DNA from 4 places in the Streptosporangium oxazolinicum genome. Region 3 is predicted to be linked to each of the others. Evidence: riboswitches for the same ligand, from Rfam matches in the RefSeq annotation. Region 3 holds a riboswitch; each other region holds the start of a gene.

Region 1 (4,030 bases), on a different contig from region 3:
CGCGGTGACCGGTTCCCCGCCGTGGGGCGCCGCGCCGGGGTCGCCGAGCCAGGACGCGAGCGCCTCGGGTTCGGCGGCCTCGACCTCGCCGAGCGTCATGCCGCTCCAGCGGCCGTAGTCGCAGTCGGCCAGCAGCGGGTCGTGCTCGGCCCGCAGGCCGAGTGCCGCCGCCGTCTGGACGCAGCGCAACTCGGCCGGGCAGGCCGCGGGACCCGGGGCGAGGTCCCGCGCCATCCCCTCGGCCCGGCGCAGGCCGCGTTCGTCGAGCGGTTCGTCGCCCGGGAACGCGGCCCGCGCCGTCGCCGAGGTGGAGGCGTGGCAGACCAGGAGCAGGCGGGTGACCCCCGAGGGGGTCGTCACACCGGGCCGCGCCTGCGGGCGGCGAAGGCGAACAGCGCGCCGACACCGGCCCAGAAGACCACCTGGGTCCCTATGGAGGCGACCCTGAAGTCCCACAGGAGGTCGGCGGGGAAGCCCTGGGGCACCTCCGAGATCTCCGGCAGGAGGATCCAGGCCGCGACGACGGGGATCAGCACGGCGGCGCCCGCCGACAGCCAGCGCACCCACGGTTCGCTCCGCGAGGCGTAGCGGTGGGCGGCGACCCCGGCGGCGACGGCGAGGATCCCGATGACCACGGCGACCAGGTAGAGCACGGTGCGCTGGTTGATGGTCTCCGGATCACCGACAGCCGGTGGGTTGGCGGGATATTTCACGAAAGGGATGAGGACGACGGCGGTGAACGCGGCGGCGGCGAGGGTGACCGCGAGCACCGGTTCCGAGCGGGGTCCCGCCCGCCCGCGTACGGCCGCGTAGACGAGGGAGAACAGGCCCCCGACCGCCAGGCCGTACAGGCCGAGGGCGAGGAAGAGCCCGAAGCGCTGCCCGTCCCTGCTGACCAGGGCCTCCTCCTCGTCGTGGGAGTGGGCCGCGGTGCCGGTGTCGTCGTGCGTCTCGGCCGGGGCGGCGGCCGCGGCCGCCTCCTCCAGCGCGATGGCCTGGTCGATGCGCGGTTCGCCGACGGTGTAGGCGAAGACGGCCGCGAGCAGCCCTGCGAGCAGTCCGACGACGAGGCCCCGGACGATGAGTTTGGTGATCACCTGTGGCTCAGTGACACGGCACGCCGAGCAGGTGACGCCCGTCGTGCATGAGTTCGTGCAGGTAGTTTCCCGCCTGGGAGATCGCTCCCTGGTCGAAGGTGACCAGGTAGGCGAGGAGCAGCAGCACCGGTACGGCGAGCAGCCAGCGGGTGAGCGAGGGCCATGGGATGGGCTGGGCGTGCGGTGCCGAGATCTGGCTCACGGCCACCTCCTCCGGGATTGACGCGTCCCTTTTCGTAGGTCGGTGGCGGTCGAGTGTGACCTGGCTCCCGGCCCTCGCGGGCCGGTTACAGTGGCGCGACCGCACCGGAATCTCACCGGATTTCCCTCGCACCGCCACAAAACATCCGGAACGTACCCCGGTTCTCCGTCCCCCGTCAATCCGGCTGTCCGGTTCGCGGGGATCCGGCGAGCCCGGGTACGCCGAGGGGGGAGGCTGCCCGGCCGGGCCGCCTCCCCCCTCTCAGGCGGTCACTGCTCGCCGGTCAGCGCCGTCACCAGCTCCGCGGCGGTACGGCAGCGGTCGAACAGCTCGCCCACGTGGGCCTTGGTGCCGCGCAGCGGCTCAAGGGTGGGGACGCGCTGCAGCGACTCGCGGCCGGGGATGTCGAAGATGACCGAGTCCCAGGAGGCCGCGGCCACCGACTCGCTGTACTGGCTCAGGCAACGGCCGCGGAAGTAGGCACGGGTGTCGCTGGGCGGCACCTCGATGGCCCGCTGGACCTCTTCCTCGGTGACCAGGCGCTGCATGCGGCCCCGGGCCACCAGCCGGTTGTAGAGCCCCCGCTCGGGACGGATGTCGGAGTACTGGAGATCGACGAGTTGCAGGCGCGGGTGCGACCAGGGAAGGCCGTCACGGGTGCGGTAACCCTCCAGGAGCTCCAGCTTGGCCACCCAGTCGAGCTCCCCGGACAGCTGCATCGGGTCTTCCGCCAGGCGGGTGAGGACCGACTCCCAGCGCTCCAGGATGTCCTTGGTGGGCTCGTCCAGGCCGTTGGCGCTGCGCTCCTCGGCGTACTTGCGCGCGAGCTCCAGGTATTCCATTTGGAGCTGCACGGCCGTCAGCCTGCGGCCGTCGCGCATGGCGATCTCGTACTTGAGCGTGGGGTCGTGCGAGACCGCGCGCAGGGCCTGGACGGGGTTGTCCACCGCGAGGTCGCGGGTGAAGTAACCGTCCTCGATCATGGCCAGGACGAGCGCGGTGGATCCCAGCTTCAGGTAGGTCGAGATCTCCGACATGTTGGCGTCGCCGATGATGACGTGCAGGCGGCGGTATTTCTCCGGGTCGGCGTGCGGCTCGTCCCGGGTGTTGATGATCGGCCGCTTGAGCGTCGTCTCCAGGCCCACCTCGACCTCGAAGAAGTCGGCCCGCTGGCTGATCTGGAAGCCCTCGCCCCGGGAGTCCTGGCCGATGCCGACCTTGCCCGCGCCGGTGACGACCTGCCGGGAGACGAAGAACGGCGTCAGGTGCCTGACGATGTCGGCGAACGAGGTGGCCCGGCGCATCAGGTAGTTCTCGTGGCAGCCGTAGGAGGCGCCCTTGTTGTCGGTGTTGTTCTTGTAGAGCTGGATCGGGGCGTTGGCCGGCATCGCCGAGGCGCGGACCGCCGCGTCGTGCATCACCCGCTCGCCCGCCTTGTCCCAGATCACCGCCGCCCGAGGATTGGTGCACTCGGGCGTGGAGTATTCGGGATGGGCGTGGTCCACGTACAGCCGGGCCCCGTTGGTGAGGATCACGTTCGCCAGGCCGAGGTCCTCGTCGGTCAGCTGGCTCTGGTCGGCCACCTCCCGCGCGAGGTCGAACCCCCGTGCGTCCCGCAGCGGGTTCTCCTCCTCGAAGTCCCATCGCGCGCGCCGTACCCTGGCGGCCGAGGCCGCCAGGTAGGCGTTCACGACCTGAGAGGAGGTCACCATCGCGTTGGCCCCCGGCTGTCCGGGCACGGAGATGCCGTATTCGGTCTCGATGCCCATCACCCGCCGTACCGTCATGCGCACCCTCTGTTCGTCAGGGACTGTTTCTCTCCGTGGTATCTATTCCCGACCCTAGACCCTTCACTATGCCCGGTGGTCGGACAGTTATGGCACCGAAGCCTTTTCGCCCGTTGCGAGGGGAAACGGGGAGAGCGCGGGGAGCTGTGACGGAGACGGGGATTCGGCCCTTCCACGCCTCCTGGATTTGACGAACTCCTGAAGCGGGCGCTCGGCCACCCGGTACACCAGGTAGGAGAACGCCATCGCGGCCAGCAGGGTGACCAGGGCGGTCAGCGGGGGCGGCAGCGTGTCCCGCAGGGCGGGGACGATCAGGACCGCGGCCGGGGTGTGGAACAGGTAGAGCGGGTAGGTGAGCGCCCCCAGGACGACCAGGCCGCGCCAGCGCAGCCACCCCAGCCAGCCCAGCGCCACCATCGCCATGAGCGCGTAGAAACCGATCACCGTGGCGACCACGGCCCACTCGGGCACCGGCATCGCGGCGTAGCCGACGTTCTCGACGCGCCCGGCCACCCGGTCGATCGCCGCGCTGACGGCCAGGCCGCCGCTGATCCCGGCCAGGCACCACAGGACGAGCCTGGGGCCGAATCTCGTCATCAGGAAGAACGCCATGCCGCCGACGAAGTACGCCGCGTACTTGGGCATGACCACGAGATCGACCCACGCCTCGTCGCTCCCGGCGAAGAACCCGGCCGCCAGCAGCCAGAGCCCCATGAAGACCAGGCAGCGGGTGAGCGTCACCCCGATGATCACCAGGATCGAGATCAGCACGTAGAAGCGGAGCTCCACCCAGAGCGACCAGTAGACGCCGTTGGCGTCATAGACCCCGAGGGCTCGCTGGAGCATCGTGAGGTTGATCCCGTACTCGCCGAGGCTGAGCTTGGGGTCCAGGGCCGTGGCGGCGGTCAGCCCGTAGACCGCGGCGGTGACGGCCACGCTGACCC
Region 2 (4,030 bases), on a different contig from region 3:
GCGTCACCCTCGGTGGCGGGGTGGCGGGCAAGGCCGAGTTCGACGTCCGGCAGAGCGGGCAACGCGGCCGCGTCGTGGCGGGCCATGGCCGGTTCGAGGTTGGCGGGCAGGAGCGCCGCGACGCCGAGGCCGGCCCGCAGCGCGGCGAGCACCCCGGCGAGACTGTTGCTTTCGAACGCCACCCGCCAGCGGCGCCCCGTACCCTCCATCGTCTCCAGCACCGACGTCCGCCAGGCGCACGTGTTCGAGAACAGCACCACCGGCAGCGGATCGGCGTCGGTGGCGACCCCCTGCCCGACCGCCCAGACCAGCGGCAGACGCACCGTCCAGCTCGGCGGCCAGGGAAGCCCCGGGACCTCGTCGAGCACGAGCTGGACACGCCCCGCGTCGTAGGCCTCCCGCATCTCCGCGTTGGAAAGGCTGAGCACCTCCAGCGTCGCGCCGGGGTGCAGCCGCGCGAGGTCGGCGAGTGCCTGGGAAAGGCGGGAGGCGGCGAGATCCTCGAGGAGTCCCACCCCGCAGTGCCCGGTGAGCGCACGTCCCGTCTCGGCGAGTGCCTGTGCCGACAGCGCGAGAATGCGCTCGGCGTAGGGCAGCAGTTCCTCACCCGCGCGGGTCGGCGAGACGCCGGACGGCGCCCGGTACAGCAGTGGGCTGCCGACGGCCCTCTCAAGCTTGCGCAACTGCTGGCTGAGCGCGGGCTGGGTACGGCCGAGTGCCGACGCCGCACGGCTGATGCTGCCCGCTCGCACGGCGGTGACGAACGACCGCAGCAGTGCGGTGTCGAGATCACGTGCCATAAGAATTCATTATGGCTGGTCCAATGAACTGACGGCTTCCTATGGCATTCCACAGGATCTAGCGTCAAAACGGTGATCGGATTTCGACAGGTGCTCGCGGTGCCGGGGATGACGCCGCTGCTGGCCATCTCGCTGCTCGCCCGTGCCGCGATCACGGCGGACGCGATGGCGTTGACGATGTACGTCGTCGTCGCCCTCGACATGAGTTACGCGGCGGCCGGGGCCGTGGTGGCGGCGCTCACCGCCGGTGTCGCGCTGGGCGGGCCGCTGCTGGGCCGGATGATCGACCGGCGGGGCCTGCGTACCGTGTTGTCGGCCACTGTCGTGCCGCAGCTCGTGTTCTGGCTGGCCGTGCCCGTGCTGCCGTACGTGATCTTGCTGGGTGTCTCCTTCGCCGCCGGTCTGCTGATGGTGCCGATCCAATCGGTCACCAGGCAGGCGATCGCCGCGATGACGACGGCGGGGCGGCGGCGGGCGGCGTTCGCGCTGGAGTCGGTGGTGGGCGAGCTGTCGTACCTGGTGGGGCCGCCGGTGGTGATCTTGTGCGCGGCGAAGGTGTCTCCCGGCGTGGTGGCATGGGGAGTGGGCACCGCGATCGTCGTCGGCGGGGCGGGGATCGCCCTGCTCAACCCGCCGCTGCGGGCCGAGGACGAGGCGGACGGCGAGGCGGCGGACCGGCCCCGGCGCAGGCAGTGGCTGGGAGCGCGCATGGTCGCTGTCCTGACGATGGGGTTCGGCGTCGCGATGCTGCTCAGCGGCGTCGACCTGGCCATCGTCGCGACCCTTCGAGAAGCCGGTCAGGTCTCGTGGGCGGCCGTGGTCGTCGCCGTGTTCGGGGTGACGTCCATCGTGGGCGGCCTGGTGTACGGAGCGCTGCCCCGGCCGATGCCCACCTGGCTGCTGCTCGGCCTGCTCGGGCTGGTGACGATTCCGGCCGGACTCGCCCGTGACTGGCCCTGGCTGTGTGTGGCCGTCGTCGGTGCCGGTCTGCTCACCGCGCCGACCCTTTCCACGGTCTCCGACGCGGTGAGCCGGTTGGCGCCGGCCGGTGTGCGTGGTGAGGCGACCGGCCTGCAGTCCTCGGCGGCGAGCGCGGGGTTCGCGCTCGGCTCTCCGGTCGTGGGGGCGGCGATCGACGCGTCCGTGCCGGCGGGCGGCTTCGCGGCGGCGGGACTGGCCGGCCTGCTCGCCGCGCTGACGGGATACCTGCTCTCACGCCGGTCGCCCAGGATAGTCGCCGGTGATCATGTTGCTCGCGGGGCGCCGGGCCCTCGCCGCCTGACGACTCCGGGGACGGCGCCCGCCGCGATCGGCCCCGACGTCGAACGCGGGGAGCCGCACCGGATCTGACCGGGGTGTGCGCTTTGTCGTTGATGAGTGGTGTGCGAGCATGGTCGGCGTAGGCGAGCGCGGACTGAGGAAGCCGGTGTGAATCCGGCGCGGTCCCGCCACTGTGATCGGCGAGCGAATCCCGAAGAAGCCACTGCCCGGATGACGGGTGGGAAGGCCGGGACGAGCCTCGACCCGAGAGCCAGGAGACTCACGCGGTCGCCTCCTCGATGAACTGGGGCGGATTTCCCCGGAGAGGAGTGGGCTCTCGTGCCCGTCGAGCCGGTGGCCGCGCCGAGAAGCCCTGTGGTGTTCCCTCTTTCAGATCCGCCCCGTTGTGCAGATTCCGTGAGAGGAACACTCCATGACGGGCAGACGCCCCACCTCCCTCCTGCTCGCCCTCCTGGTATCCGCGGTGCTGGCCGCCTGTGGCGGTGCCCCGGCTGAGAACGTCCCGGCCCCCGCTCCGGCGGCCTCCGCGCCCGCGGGCTTCCCGGTCACCCTCGACAACTGCGGCGTGACGAGCACGTACGAGCGGCCGCCGCGGCGGGCGATATCCATGAACCAGCACGCCACCGAGGTGATGCTGGCGCTCGGCCTGGAGAAGTCGATGATCGGCACCGCCTACCTCGACGACAAGGTGCTGCCCGAGTACAAGGCGGCCTACGACGCCATCAAGGTCGTCTCGAAGGAGTACCCGGCCTACGAGGCGCTCCTGGCCGAGGAACCCGACTTCGTCTACGGCGGCTTCGCCAGCACCTTCGACGAGAAGGAGGGCCGCAGCCGCGACGCCCTGGGGAAAGCCGGCATCAAGACGTACCTGAACGTCGAGGAGTGCGCCGAAGGCGCGGTGTCGGTGGACCTGATGGACACCGAGATCCGCAACGTCGCGAAGATCTTCGGCGTCTCCGACCGGGCCGAACCGCTGATCACCACATTGCGGGCGACCCTCGACGGGGTGAAGTCCAAGCTCGCCGACGCCACCCCGGTCAAGCTGTTCGTCTACGACAGCGGCGACAAGACCGCCTTCACCGCCGGAGGCAAGGGCGTCGGCAACGAGATCATCAAGCTGGCCGGGGCACAGAACGTGTTCGCCGACGTCGACAAGGTGTGGGGCGACGTGTCGTTCGAGCAGGTCGCCGAGCGCGCGCCCGACTGGATCGTCATCTACGACTACGGCGACCAGCCGGTGGCCGACAAGGAGAGGTTCCTGCTGGCCAACCCGGCGCTGAAGGACGTACCGGCCATCAAGGACAAGCGGTTCGCGGTGCTGCCATTGTCGTCGGTGGTGCTCGGCGTGCGGGCGCCGGGGGCCGTCGAGGCGCTGGCCCGGCAGCTGCACGCCGACCGGTTCAAGTGAGCGAACCGGTCGCGGGCGCCGTGCCGTTGGCGCGGCGCCCGGGGATGCCGTACCCGGTCGTGATCGGCCTGCTCGTGCTCCTGGTCGGCGGAGCGGTCACCGCGGCCGTCGCGGCCGGGTCGGTGGCCCTGCCGGCCGGGCAGGTGTGGGGCATCCTGCTCCATCACCTGCATCCCGCCCTGGCCGAACCGAGCTGGACACCCGTGCGGGAGACCATCGTGCTGGACGTACGGCTGCCGAGGGTCGTCCTGGCGGGGGCGATCGGCGCGGGCCTGTCGGTCTGCGGCATGGCCCTGCAAGCGCTGGTACGCAACCCGCTGGCCGACCCGATGCTGCTGGGGGTCTCCTCCGGCGCCAGCGTCGGAGCGGTCACCGTGGTGGTGTTCGGCCTGAGCGTGTTCGGCGCGTTCAGCCTGCCGATCGCGGCCTTCCTCGGCGCGCTGGCCGCGTTGGTGGCGGTCTACTTCCTGGCCCGCTCGGGCGGGCGCATGACGACGGTGCGGCTGGTGCTGGCCGGGGTGGCGACGGCCGAGGTGCTCTC
Region 3 (4,030 bases):
GATGGTGGTGGCAGGGACGGCGGCGGGGTCAGGCCGATGGCGGTGGCCGCGTCGGCCTGGACGTCGGCCAGGGACTTGGCGCAGCCGGGGCGGCCGGTGCAGGCCGTCACGCCGACCCACAGGGAGGCGGGGTCGACGACCAGCCCGGCGGCCTCCAGCCGGGCCGCCGTGCCCGCGACCTCGGCGCGCTCCAGGCCGGGCAGGACCACGCCCCGCCACGGCGTGAGCCGGATCTCCCCGCCGGAGGCGACGTCCGCGAGCAGCCGGGCCGACGCGGAGGTCAACCGCCCCAGCGGGACCGCCACCCCGAGCGCGACCCGCGCGTCTCCTCCCTCGCCTCCCTCGACACCGACTTCGACTCCGGGTTCGGTCATGCCCGCGCTCCCGATGACCCCGACAGGGCCGAGCGTCACGACCCGGAGGCTCACCGGTTCGAAGGGGGCCGTGCCGGGGATCCCCAGGGCGGTTCGCACGCGGGCGGCGATCAGGGAGGGGCCGTCGGGGAGTTCGGCGATCCGCCAGGCGGTGACGTCCCGGGTGGTCAGCTCGTCGAGGAACGCCCCGGCGGCGGCGAGCAGGGCGGTCACGGCTCCGTCCAGCGGGACGCGCAGACCGGTGTCGGTTCCGGCGAGGATCAGCGCGACCTCGTCCGGCCCCGTCGGCAGGATCCCGGCGTCCGCCCCCAGACCGGCCACGTCCCCCCGGCCGTCGTCGAGGGCGAACATGAACCGCCCCGGCAGGGCGGCGAGGGCGGGCCGGGCGCACAGCCGCCGGTCCAGCTCGCCGATGAGCGGGGTGACGTCGACGATCGGGCCGCCGCCCGGACGGCCCGGATGACCCCGGTGCTCCGCACCGCCCGGACCGTACGCATCGGTCGGCCCGGCACGCCCCACGAGCCCGGTCAGCTCCGCGAGCCCGGTCAGCCCGGTCAGCGGGGAGGCGAGGATGTTGCGGATCCGCTCGTGCGTCGCCGAGGGCAGCAGGCCCGCCCCCGCCATCCGGGCGGCGAACCCGCCGCCCGCACCGCCGTCCGGATTCTCCGGGCCGAGGCCGCGCACCTGGACGTTCGCGCGGGAGGTCAGCTCGATGACACCGCCGCCGTACGCGGAGGCGGCGTCGGCGAGCTCGCGCAGCTGGGAGGGGGTGAGGCGGCCTCCGGGCACGCGGACGCGGGCCAGGCCGCCGTCCGCGGCGGCGTGGACCTGGAGAGCCCCGGGACACGCGTCGAGTCGTGATCGTCCGGAAAAGTCGGCAATGGACACTCAGAGGATGTTAACGCCAGTTTCTTGCATCGAACCGGACTGCCGTAGTGTCATCGGTGGCGACGGCAAAGGGAGGAAGCCGGTGTGATTCCGGCGCGGTCCCGCCACTGTAACCGGGGAGCGAACCCCACCCGGGCCACTGTCCGACGACGGACGGGAAGGCCGGGGTGAGCACCGATCCGGGAGCCAGGAGACTCCAGCCGTCGCGGCCGACGACGACCCGGGGCGAGGACCCCGAGGGAGGAAGCTCCGTGCGCTTTTCGCCGTTCCCCCGCCGTACCGCGACATCGCGGTTCCCCCGTCACATCGTGGCATCGCCGTTTCCCCGCCACGCCGTGGCACCCCTGGGCCGTACCGCCCTGCCTCTCCTGGAGTGTGGCGCGTGATCCTCCTGCTCTCGACCTCCGACACCGACCTGCTGAGCGCCCGCGCGAGCGGCTCCGGCTACCGCCTCGGCAACCCCGCCAGGCTCGCCGCCACCGACCTCCCGCCGCTGCTGGAGGACGTCGACCTGGTCGTGGTCCGCCTGCTCGGCGGGCGCCGCGCCTGGGAGGAGGGCCTGGACGCCCTGCTCGCCGGACCCAGGCCCGTCGTCGTCCTCGGCGGCGAGCAGGCGCCGGACGCCGAGCTGATGGAGCTGTCCACCGTGCCCGGCGGGGTCTGCGCCGAGGCGCACGCCTACCTCGCCCACGGCGGCCCGGCCAACCTGACCGAGCTGCACCACTTCCTGTCCGACACGCTGCTGCTCACCGGCCACGGGTTCGCCGCGCCCGAGCCCACCCCCACCTGGGGGACGCTGGAGCGCGAGGCCCGCGACCAGGACGGCCCCGTCGTCGGGGTGCTCTACTACCGGGCCCACCACGTGGCGGGGAACACCGCCTTCGTCGAGGCGCTCTGCTCGGCGATCGAGGACGCGGGGGCGCGGGCGCTGCCGGTGTACTGCGCCTCCCTGCGCACCGCCGAGTCCGGCCTGCTGGAGGTCCTGCGTACGGTGGACGCGCTGGTGGTGACCGTGCTCGCCGCGGGCGGCACCCGCCCGGCGACCGCGTCGGCGGGCGGGGACGACGAGGCGTGGGACGTCGGCGCGCTCGCCGAGCTGGACGTGCCGATCCTGCAGGGCCTGTGCCTGACGAGCAGCCGGGCCTCCTGGGAGGAGAACGACGACGGCCTGTCCCCGCTGGACGCCGCCACCCAGGTGGCGATCCCCGAGTTCGACGGGCGGATCATCACGGTGCCGTTCTCCTTCAAGGAGATCGACGAGGACGGGCTCACCGTCTACGTGGCCGACCCCGAGCGGGCCTCGCGGGTGGCGGGTATCGCGGTGCGCCACGCCGCGCTGCGGCACATCCCGCCCGCAGAGCGGCGGCTGGTGCTGATGCTGTCGGCCTACCCCACCAAGCACGCCCGCATCGGCAACGCCGTCGGCCTGGACACCCCGGCCAGCCTGGTGCGACTGCTGGCCGCGCTCCGCGAGCGCGGGTACGACATCGGCGCCGAGGACGAGCTGCCCGGGGTGACCGCGCAGGACGGCGACGCGCTCATCCACGCGCTGATCGCCGCGGGCGGGCAGGACCAGGACTGGCTCACCGAGGAGCAACTCGCCGGGAATCCGGTGCGCATCGCGGCGAGCCGGTACGCCGAGTGGTACGCCACCCTTCCTGCGGACCTGCGCGCCCGGATGGAGGAGCACTGGGGCCCGGCGCCCGGCGAGCTGTTCGTGGACAGGTCGCGCGACCCGGAGGGCGAGATCGTGCTGGCCGCGCTGCGCTCCGGCAACGTGACGGTGATGGTGCAGCCGCCGCGCGGCTTCGGCGAGAACCCCATCGCGATCTACCACGACCCCGACCTGCCGCCCAGTCACCACTACCTGGCCGCCTACCGCTGGCTGGCCGACGGCTTCGGCGCGCACGCCGTGGTCCACGTGGGCAAGCACGGCAACCTGGAATGGCTGCCCGGCAAGTCCGCGGGCCTGTCGGCCTCCTGCGGCCCGGACGCCGCGCTCGGCGACCTGCCGCTCATCTACCCGTTCCTCGTCAACGACCCCGGCGAGGGCACCCAGGCCAAGCGCCGCGCCCACGCCACCCTGGTCGACCACCTCGTCCCGCCGATGGCCCGCGCCGACAGCTACGGGGACATGGCCAGGCTGGAGCAGCTCCTCGACGAGCACGCCTCCATCGCGGCGATGGACCCGGCCAAGCTGCCCGCGATCCGCGCCCAGATCTGGACGCTCATCCAGGCCGCCAGGCTCGACCACGACCTCGGCGTCGCCGACCGCCCGCACGACGCCGAGTTCGACGACTTCCTGCTGCACATCGACGGCTGGCTGTGCGAGGTCAAGGACGTCCAGATCCGCGACGGCCTGCACGTGCTGGGGGTCGCTCCCGAGGGGCAGCCGCGCGTCGACCTGGTGCTGGCCATGCTCCGCGCCCGGCAGATGTGGGCGGGCGGCGAGGCGCTCGTCGGCCTGCGCGAGGCCCTGGGCCTGGCCGAGGACGGCAGCGCGGGACGGATCGGCGTCGACGAGGCCGAGACCCTGGCGCGCGCCCTGGTCGAGGCGATGGAGCACCGCGACTGGGACCCGTCGGCGGCGGGGGAGGTGGCCGCCGAGGTCCTGGGCCGGGCGACCGCCGGGGCTGCGGGCGCTGGCACGACCGGTGCGACCGGTTCGGGTAACGGGCCCGGTTCAACCGGTACGACTGGTCAGGGCGGCGGTCCCGGCACGGGTGGCCCGGCGGGATCGGCCGACGCGTCCGGCGTTCCCGGCGCGG
Region 4 (4,030 bases), on a different contig from region 3:
CCTCGATGCCCCCTCCGTGGATCGCGATATGCGCCACCCTGGCCCTGGCGGGGAACCGCTGGACACGCCGATAGTCGCTTCCCTCGCTCTCGTGGGCCGCGAGCTGGGCGTACCCGTCGTACGTGTCGGACGCGACGCCGAAGGGAATCCGGCTCACCCCGGCGACCGCCGCCCCCGGTGCGGTCCGCGCCGCGCCGTGGGCGGTGGCCGGGAGGACCATGCTCGCGCCCAGCGCGATCACCCCGAGCGTCGCTGGAAGACATCGGCGAATGGAATCGCTCTTCACGATCATCTCCTCGTGAGGTCCGTCACCGCGAGCATTTCCCGGGAGGATCCGGCATTCAAGTGTCACTGACACATCGCCGTCGTTTCGATGCCGATGGACGGCGGGCCACCTTTGGGCCTCGCCGCCGGAAGCGGAAACGGGCCGCGCTCACCTGAAGGTCGGATTGGGCGGCGGGGCCGAGAGCGGGGGGTGACGGTCCGCCGTGCGGGCGCGAAGACGTCACGGCGTTCGCCGGAGACCGGCTCCGGACGACCGTCCCGACCTCGCCGGGGCGCCGGTCACCAGCGGTCGTGGTGGACGACGTCGCCCAGCGGGCGCCGGTGACGCCAGCCGTGCCGTTCGAGGTCGGGCGTGGTCTCCAGGTGGGTGACCGGGCCGAGGCACAACCAGGCGACAGGGCGGATCCCGGCCGGGATGCCGAGGAGGCCGGCGAGGAAGGGCTCGCGGTAGAACGACACCCAGCCGACGCCGAGGTCCTCGGCGGTCGCGGCCAGCCAGAGGTTCTGGATGGCCAGGCACACCGAGTACAGGCCCGCGTCGGCGATGGCGTGGCGGCCGAGGACGGCGGGGCCGCCCCGGTCCCGGTCGTAGGTGACCACGATCGACAGCGTCGACTCCAGCACACCGTCGATCTTGATTCGGGCGAATCGCCGCGCGGCGGAGGCGTCGAGGGTCGCGGCGAAGACCTCCCGCTCGCGGTGAACGTGTTCGTGGAAGGTCTCCCGGATGGCGGCGTCGCGTACCACGACGAAGTCCCAGGGCTGGGAGAGGCCGACGCTGGGCGCGGCGTGGGCCGCCGACAGGACGCGGTGCAGGACCTCGTCGGGGATGGGCGCGCCGGTGAACTGCGCGCGCACGTCGCGGCGGCGGTGGATGACGTCGTAAAGCCGGTTGTCCATGGGCAGGCTCCCGCTGTGTACATGCCCCGTGCCGGGGCTGTGAGCGCGAGGCCGGTCTTCGGACTTCCGGATCGACGCCTGGCCACCCGCCTTCCCAGTCCGTGCCGGACCAGTGGCCGCGCGTACGCGCGTGGGTGGGGACTTCCCGGTCACCGCGGCGGGCCCGTGCCGGAATCACACCGGCTTCCCGATTCTCCCCGCCGGAGCGGAGCACCTCACAACAGTTCGCCGCTCGACACGGTAGCCGATTCCCGCCGGGATCGTGTCACCGGGCCGTTCGGGTGCCGGTGTCCAGGCTGGTGTCCAGGCCGGTGTGGGCGGCGAGGAAGGCGAGCATGTCGGCGGCGAGGCCGACGGCGCGGCCCGCCGAGCGGGAGCCGTGGCCGACGCCGCCCTCGTGGCGCAGCAGGATCGGCCGCGAGCCCGACGTCGCCGCCTGCAGCGCCGCGCACATCTTGCGCGCGTGCATGGGGTCGACGCGGGAGTCACCGCCGAACGTGGTCAGCAGCGTCGCCGGGTAGTCGACGCCGTCGGTGACCCGGTGGTAGGGGGAGTAGCCCAGCAGCCAGCCCAGCTGCTCGGGGTCCTCGGCCGAACCGTACTCGGAACGCCACGCCGGGCCGAGCCCCGACCGCTCGTACCTGACCATGTCGAGCAGCGGCGCCGAGCAGACGACGGCGGCGAACAGGTCGGGGCGCTGCGTCAGCGCGGCGCCGACCAGCAGCCCGCCGTTCGACTCGCCGCACGCGCCCAGCCGCTCGGGGGTGGTCCAGCCGTCCGCGACGAGCTTCTCGGCCGCCGCCGCGAAGTCGTCGAAGACGTTCTGCTTGCGCTCCAGCATGCCGTCGCGATGCCAGTCCGCGCCCTCCTCGCCGCCGCCGCGCAACTGGGCCAGGGCGAAGACCCCGCCCGCCTCGACCCAGGGCAGGACGTAGCTGGAGTACGACGGCGTGAGCGAGAGCCCGAACCCGCCGTAGCCGTACAGGATCGTGGGCCTGGGGCCCGAACCGGGGCGGGCCAGCACGACCATCCGCACCGGGGTGCCGTCCGCGGAGGCGCAGACCACCTGGCGGACCTCAAGCTCGGGGACCTCCACGGCGCCGGGCGCGGCGCTCCACAGCGACGTCCGACCGGTGCGCGTGTCGTAGCGGTACACCCCCGCGGGCGTGACGCTGTCGGTGTAGGTGAACCAGACCTCGTGGCCGCCCTCGGGGCGGGTGGTCATCCCTCCCGCCGAACCGAGGCCGGGCAGCGGCACCGGGCCGCGCCGCCTCCCGGTCGTCAGGTCGTGGACGCCGATCTCGCTGACCGCGTGCCGGGTCCGGCTCACGAGCAGCGCCTGCCCGGCGATCGCGAACTCCCCGATCACCGCCTCGGGGTCCTCGCCGACCAGGTCGATCCAGTGCTCGGGGCCCGGCCGCGCCGGGTCGGCCACGCACAGCCGTCCCCGTGGCGCGTCCAGGGTGGTGAGCAGGTACAGGCGCCCGTCGCGGCCGACCGCGGGCACCGTCATCGCGCCCGCCGCCCGCTGGACCACCCGCAGGTCGGGGCGCTCGGGGGAGGAGGACGACAGGTCGGCCAGCCAGAGGTCGTTGCCGTCGCCCGCCATCGCCGAGACCGTGAGCCAGCGCCCGTTGTAACTGATCCCCAGGCCGTACGAGCGCTCCTCACCCATGATCACGGCGTCGTCCTCGGCGGGGGTGCCGAGCCGGTGCAGGCGGACCTGGCGGGAGCGGACGTAGAAGAACGCCTTCCCGTCGGGCAGCCACGCCACGGGCGCGTACCGGCAGCGGTCGATCGGGCCGTCCACCACCCGGCGGGTGACGACGTCCATGACCCGCAGTTCCGACCGCTCGTCCCCGCTCCTGGACAGCTGGTACGCCACCAGCCCGCCGTCCAGGTCGGGCTGCCAGTGGTCGAGCGTGGTCAGCCCGCTCGGGTCGAGCTCCATCGGGTCGATCAGCGTCTCCTCCACCCCGTCGGGACCGGTGCGGTAGAGGACGGCGTGCTCCTGCCGGGCCGTACGGCGCAGGAAGAACCGGCTCCCGCCGCGCCACATCGGCGTGCCGACCGTTCCGGCCCCGGTCAGCGCGGCCACCCGCGAGTGCCACCGGTGGCGGCCCGGCAGCGCGCCCGCGTGTTCGCGCCACAGCTCCCCCTGGGCGTCCGTCCAGCTCCGCGTCTCCGGGCTGTCCGGATCCTCCAGCCACCGGTACGGGTCGGGAACCGCGTGACCGTGGAGGTGGTCGACGACGGGGTGCCGTTCGGCGGGAGGGTAGATCATCGGATTCCTCCGGTGTGGAGACCTTGGGCTCTGGACGGGAAACGCGGTGCGGGCGTCACGGCACCGGCTCCCGGACGCTCGACGGGTCCCACTGCCCGGCCAGGTCCGCGTACAGCGGGGAGGTGGCGAGCATCTCCTCGTGCGTGCCCAGCCGGACGCTGGTGCCGTCCATGACGAGGATCCGCCGGGCCCGCAGGGCGGAGGTCAGCCGGTGGGCGATGACGAGGAGCGTGCCGTCCCGGCGGGCGAACGCCTCTTCCGCACGGGCCTCGGCCGCCGGGTCCAGGTGGCACGTCGCCTCGTCGAGGATCACCAGCCGGGCCGGGGCGAGGTAGGCGCGGGCCAGGGCGACCAGCTGCCGTTCGGCGGGTGACAGCAGCCCCGAGTGGATCTCGGTGGCGTAGCCGCCCAGCCGCGCCACCAGGTTCGTCAGGCCGACCTCGGCCACGGCGTCGTCCACCGCCTCCCGGGGGGCGTCGGCCAGATAGGTCAGGTTCTCCAGCAGGGAGCCACGGAAGACGTACGCCTCCTGCGGGATCAGCACCCGGTCGGCGGGGGCGA

What was found. A riboswitch is a leader RNA that binds a small molecule or an ion and turns the genes downstream of it on or off. The one in region 3 is predicted to bind cobalamin.
Region 1: another riboswitch for cobalamin. It lies ahead of ABD817_RS27190 (CbtB domain-containing protein); the one in region 3 lies ahead of cobN (cobaltochelatase subunit CobN).
Region 2: another riboswitch for cobalamin. It lies ahead of ABD817_RS36530 (ABC transporter substrate-binding protein); the one in region 3 lies ahead of cobN (cobaltochelatase subunit CobN).
Region 4: another riboswitch for cobalamin. It lies ahead of bluB (5,6-dimethylbenzimidazole synthase); the one in region 3 lies ahead of cobN (cobaltochelatase subunit CobN).

What each region holds. Positions count from the first base shown of each region.
Region 1 covers NZ_BAABAQ010000011.1:204,971-209,000, reverse strand. The annotation lists gene ABD817_RS27200 (histidine phosphatase family protein) at 1-360, opposite strand, end outside; gene ABD817_RS27195 (CbtA family protein) at 357-1,097, opposite strand; gene ABD817_RS27190 (CbtB domain-containing protein) at 1,105-1,299, opposite strand; adenosylcobalamin (AdoCbl) riboswitch at 1,317-1,450, opposite strand; gene dop (depupylase/deamidase Dop) at 1,569-3,086, opposite strand; gene ABD817_RS27180 (acyltransferase family protein) at 3,174-4,030, opposite strand, start outside.
Region 2 covers NZ_BAABAQ010000019.1:114,443-118,472, reverse strand. The annotation lists gene ABD817_RS36540 (LysR family transcriptional regulator) at 1-800, opposite strand, end outside; gene ABD817_RS36535 (MFS transporter) at 873-2,150, shown strand; cobalamin riboswitch at 2,164-2,362, shown strand; gene ABD817_RS36530 (ABC transporter substrate-binding protein) at 2,494-3,489, shown strand; gene ABD817_RS36525 (FecCD family ABC transporter permease) at 3,534-4,030, shown strand, end outside.
Region 3 covers NZ_BAABAQ010000007.1:304,345-308,374, forward strand. The annotation lists gene ABD817_RS20900 (precorrin-3B synthase) at 1-1,262, opposite strand, end outside; cobalamin riboswitch at 1,309-1,481, shown strand; gene cobN (cobaltochelatase subunit CobN) at 1,645-4,030, shown strand, end outside.
Region 4 covers NZ_BAABAQ010000017.1:152,673-156,702, reverse strand. The annotation lists gene ABD817_RS35070 (poly-gamma-glutamate hydrolase family protein) at 1-286, opposite strand, end outside; gene bluB (5,6-dimethylbenzimidazole synthase) at 565-1,185, opposite strand; cobalamin riboswitch at 1,218-1,413, opposite strand; gene ABD817_RS35060 (prolyl oligopeptidase family serine peptidase) at 1,451-3,469, opposite strand; gene ABD817_RS35055 (ATP-binding cassette domain-containing protein) at 3,525-4,030, opposite strand, start outside.